DNA from 2 places in the Lacticaseibacillus styriensis genome. Region 2 is predicted to be linked to the other one. Evidence: predicted binding sites of a transcription regulator. Region 2 holds the regulator's gene; the other holds the start of a gene.

Region 1 (2,398 bases), 950 kb from region 2:
AAAGAAGGACCTGGACTGACGCACGTGGTGACCAAACGTGGGGTACAGGGAACGCTAACCAATATCAAAAAAGGATATATCTTAACCACCTCAACATCGCCGACTTTTTACCTACGTTTCTTCTGCGGCAATGCGGTTAAAAAAGTGCTGATTGGAGCGACTCTGAAGCAGCTAGGGATCCGGCATGTTCAGTGGTCGAATTTCGGCGGGATTACCAATTCAACCGAGGGACAACGGCGGCTTTACTTGCAATCCATTGATAAAAAGGCCTTTTGATGCTCTTGTCCGCAGTTAGATTAAAATTTGGTGTGTCAGGGAGGCGTTTAAGTGGTATAACAGAAGTTGAAAGGGTCAAACCTTCTAACTCACACCAAAAAGAGGCGACATCACATGGCATCATTGAGCAAAGAACAGAAGAAAGCTTTGATCGCTAAGGTCGAAAAGGAGCGCCAAGAACATCCTGAAAAGAAGCCTAAGAAGTCAGGTTTCGAAACGATTGACGAAGAAGCAGAACGCCTTGAAAATGAAAACTAATTTTTAGCTAAGTCACGGATCCTAAACAAGAATTTGTTTAGGGTCTTTTTTTGAGCGCGTTATAGAAAACAACAGTCCAAACTATGTTTACAGACAATAGAACCAACACCGAACGCCGCCAAGATCACTTGCCGCCAAAAATACAGGCACTTCGATCCAACAAAGGTATAGGTAAATACACAACCCGAAAACACAATGATGACGCCCCATAACAACTGCAAACCAAACTTTTTTCAAAAAACTTTAGCACTCGGCGTTCACAAGTGCTAATTTGTGGTATAACTATAGGTGGAGCGAGGGAGAAGGAACAAAGGCTCCGGAGCTAAGATCGTTCTCCTGAATCCCCAAAGTCTCTGATTGAAAGGAAGTTATCTGTTATGGCTAATGAAGTTATGAATCGTCGTAATAATGAGTTGATGAATGATGTTAATGATCCGTTCTTTGACAACTTGGCACGTCGGTTCTTCGGCCCGGTATCTGACTGGATGGATTGGGCAACTCCTTCCATTGCCAGCACGGCCGTCAACGGATTGCTGACTGACGTTAAGGAGACCAAGGACGCTTACGAAGTTCATGTTGATGTTCCTGGGATCGACAAGAACAACATCAAGTTGAACTACCATGATGGCATTTTGAGCATCAATGTTCACAAGGATGACATCACAGATCACGCCGACAAGAACGGCAACGTCATGATGTCCGAACGCAGCTATGGCACGATGAGTCGGAGCTATCAACTGCCAAACGTTGATGACAGCAACATCAAGGCAAGCTACAAAGATGGTGTTCTCAACATCACATGCCCAAAGTTGACTGAATCAAAGGAGTCTGGTCACAACATTGAAATTCAGTAATGGATTGAGTAGTGTTTGTCGTCAGGCGGCTCAAGACTCACGAACTGCATCGCAAGCATGATCAGAAGCGGCACCACTGTCGTTGATGGGCAAAACCCAGTAGTAAGCAAAACGAATCGATGAGAATTGCAGCAGTTGCAGTGATCATTGAACCGTAAAAAGGAATCACCTCTGCGATACGTATGATCGTAGGGGTGATTTTTTTGTGAGCGTGAGCCAGCCCGCTTAGAAACCGGAGTGTAAGTGGCCTTGGGCGTGATGGCGGTCTTTGCCATTGCGTCCAAGGTCCTTACACGCAGGTTTCTGGGCTGGCAAGCGCGTTATAGAAAGCGAAACTTAACCATTCCATTGCCTCAAATAGAACAATCCCCATCCAGCCACCAAACAGTTCCCCAACACCAAACTCCATGGTAAGCTAATCCCTATGATGACAAACAACAAATTAATGGATTGGCCGCCAGAAAAAGTAGCGGCGTTTCAACAGGCACTTTTAGATTGGTATGATAGCCATGCGCGGACGCTGCCGTGGCGGCAAGACCACGACCCTTATCATGTGATGGTGAGCGAATTAATGCTCCAACAGACGCAGGTGCAGACAGTTATTCCGTATTACGAACGCTTTATGACACAGTTTCCAACTGTCGAGGCACTAGCCGCGGCGCCGGAAGCCACGGTTTTGAAGGCATGGGAAGGTTTAGGTTATTATTCGCGGGCGCGACGCCTGCAGCAGGCAGCGAAACAAATTGTGAACGATTATGGCGGAAAATGGCCGCAGACGTCAGTCGAGTTACAAACATTGGCAGGCATCGGTCCTTATACAGCCGGCGCGATTGCTTCCATTAGCTTCGGCGAAGTTGTGCCTGCCATTGATGGCAATGCGTTTCGGGTATTTGCCCGCTTGTTCAAAGTGGACGCCGATATCGCGCGGCCGCAAACGCGCCAAGTGTTTTACGATCTGATTCGCCCATTAATTCCAAAAGATCGTCCTGGTGATTTCAATCAAGCCGTGA
Region 2 (2,398 bases):
TTTTCAGTTTAATTATTTAGCAACAACGACCATAGCAGGGCGTAAAACGCGATCTTTGAGATAATACCCTTTTTGCAGGACCTGAGCGACAGTATCAGCTGCGTGTTTGTCATCAGCCGCGACTGTTTGTACAGCCTGTTGGGTATTCGGGTCGAATTTTTCACCGGTGCCATCAATAGCAGTGATGCCGTTCTCCTTCAAAGCACGCTCCAAATGGTCATAAACCATCTGGACACCTTTTTTCAGTGAAGCAGCACTATCATCTTTGGCCTCGGTTGCAAGCGCACGTTCAAGATTATCGACAACTGGCAAAATCGCCTTTGCTAACTTCTGGCCGTCGTACTTCAGCATCTTCTGTTGCTCTTTTTCGAACCGATGATTCATGTTTTGAATCTCCGCGGCTGCTCGCAGATATTTATCTTCAAATTCATCACGTTCTTTCTTCAACTGTTCACCGTCATGTTGGCTGGTTTTCAGTTGATCATTGAGATCAGCGATGCTTTCTTTCAGAATTTCTTCTTTAAGCGAAGATCCTGACGTTTCAGCAGGTTGCTTTGCCTGTTTGGCGGTATCTGCCGCGGTTTGCTTTGCTTTTTTCTCTGCCATGGTATCCTCCCTTTAAACCATATTTGCCAGTCGTCATGAAGCAACGCTAGCAAATATTTTTTAATATTCATTGATCAAAGTTGGCATAATAATCCGTCAACCGTTTTGCCAGCTCTTCACGGAAAACATCCAGCAGTCCGATCATTTTCGAATAAGGCATCTGTGTCGGGCCTAGCAAGGCGATCATCCCGGTGCCGTGATCACCAACATCGTAGCTAGCGGTGATCAAACTGAGGTTGGCCAAATCAATTGGCTTAAGCTCCGGCCCCAAACGTACTTGAACCGGCGTTTGGCGAATCGGTCCGCCAAGCAGTTCCGTCAGATCACCGTGATCAGCGTCAATCAATGACATAATCTTTTTCAGTTCATGGATATCGGAATCGCCTAGGTAATCCATCAGATTCAACCGTCCGCCAACGTAAAAGCGCTCGGACGCAGCTGATTTCAAAACGTTACCAAAGATATCCAAGAAGCCTTCAGGACTGGTCAGATACTGCATTAACATCGAAGGCACATCGGTTTTCAGCCGCTGTGCAACTTGAATTAATGGCAGTCCAACGAGTTGATCATTGACAATTCGAATCGCCTTTTCAAGCTCATCGGATGAGATGTTTTGCGATACGGTAAAGACCTGGTTTTCAATGTTACCGTTATTCGTGACCAAAATCGCCATGACTTGGTGATTGCCTAATGGAACAAGGCGAAAACCTGTCAGCTTGATATTGGTTACTTCAGGTCCCAAGCTAATGGCCGTGTAACTCGTCAGATTGGACAAAATTTGCGCACTTTGCGCGACAATCTCATCCATCTTATTGTATCGCTGGCTAAATGCCTGCTTGATAGTCGCCAGTTCTTGATGCGAAACACGCACCGGTTCAACAAGGTGATCGAGATAATAACGATAGCCTTGCGTTGACGGTACACGCCCGGAACTGCTGTGGGTCTTGGTGATCAAACCGGCATCTTCTAGCGACGCCATATCATTACGGATTGTGGCGGAACTGACATGAATGGGCAGCTCGCGCATCAATCGCTTTGAACCAACCGGCTCTCCGCTTTCAGTAAACAGGCGGATGATTTCTTTTAAGACGAGCACTTGCCGTTTCGTCAACATTTTCTCACCTCACCTTTAGCACTCGTTTCGCGCGAGTGCTAATACACTGAATAATATACCAAGCACCGTTAGCAAAGTCAAGGCGACATTGCTAAAATCTTCAGTGTTTTCGGTGTTTCTAGCCAGTGGCGGCCATTTTTTCAAGAAAAAAGAGCCGTTTAAATAAGCGGCTCGTCAAGCAAAAACTGTTGAAAGACTTCGTTACCTAAAAACTTGCCCTTGTTGGTCAGCCGAATGAAGCCATCATTGCGCTGTAACAAGCCTTGGCTTTCCAACTCAGGTACGGTCTCGCCATAAACGGCATCAACGGTCAGATGATAGCGCTGATAGAAGCGTTTTTCACTTACGCTGCGCATGGTTCGCAAACCAAGAAACATTTCCTCTTCAATTTGTTCGGACACCGGAACCAAGTGATGGGCCAAAACCGGTAAACGATCGGTGTGAAGCGGCGTAAGGTACTGTTTGATCGGACCATAATTGTGATACCGATCGCGACCAAGATAACCAAACGCACCAGCTCCAAAGCCAAAATATTTGTCATTTTGCCAGTAAAGCAGGTTGTGTTGGCATTGATAGCCATCCTTGGCAAAATTGCTGATTTCATATTGATGTCTGCCATGTGCTTCCATTAAATCAATGGCATCCTGGTACATATCGGCTTCGACATCCTGCGTTGGC

Evidence for each region. The regulator HrcA, encoded in region 2, represses chaperone genes, less so after heat shock. The targets are predictions, from matches to a motif close to TTAGCACTCNNNNNNNNNGAGTGCTAA.
Region 1: LACSTY_RS02940 (Hsp20/alpha crystallin family protein) is a predicted target of HrcA. The motif match lies at 778-804, and genes of this name have one in related genera.

What each region holds. Positions count from the first base shown of each region.
Region 1 covers NZ_CP132483.1:644,177-646,574, forward strand. The annotation lists gene LACSTY_RS02930 (NAD(P)H-dependent oxidoreductase) at 1-276, shown strand, start outside; gene LACSTY_RS02935 (hypothetical protein) at 391-534, shown strand; gene LACSTY_RS02940 (Hsp20/alpha crystallin family protein) at 912-1,388, shown strand; partial or broken gene LACSTY_RS14720 (hypothetical protein) at 1,382-1,608, opposite strand; gene mutY (A/G-specific adenine glycosylase) at 1,816-2,398, shown strand, end outside.
Region 2 covers NZ_CP132483.1:1,589,595-1,591,992, forward strand. The annotation lists gene grpE (nucleotide exchange factor GrpE) at 13-606, opposite strand; gene hrcA (heat-inducible transcriptional repressor HrcA) at 674-1,720, opposite strand; gene hemW (radical SAM family heme chaperone HemW) at 1,879-2,398, opposite strand, start outside.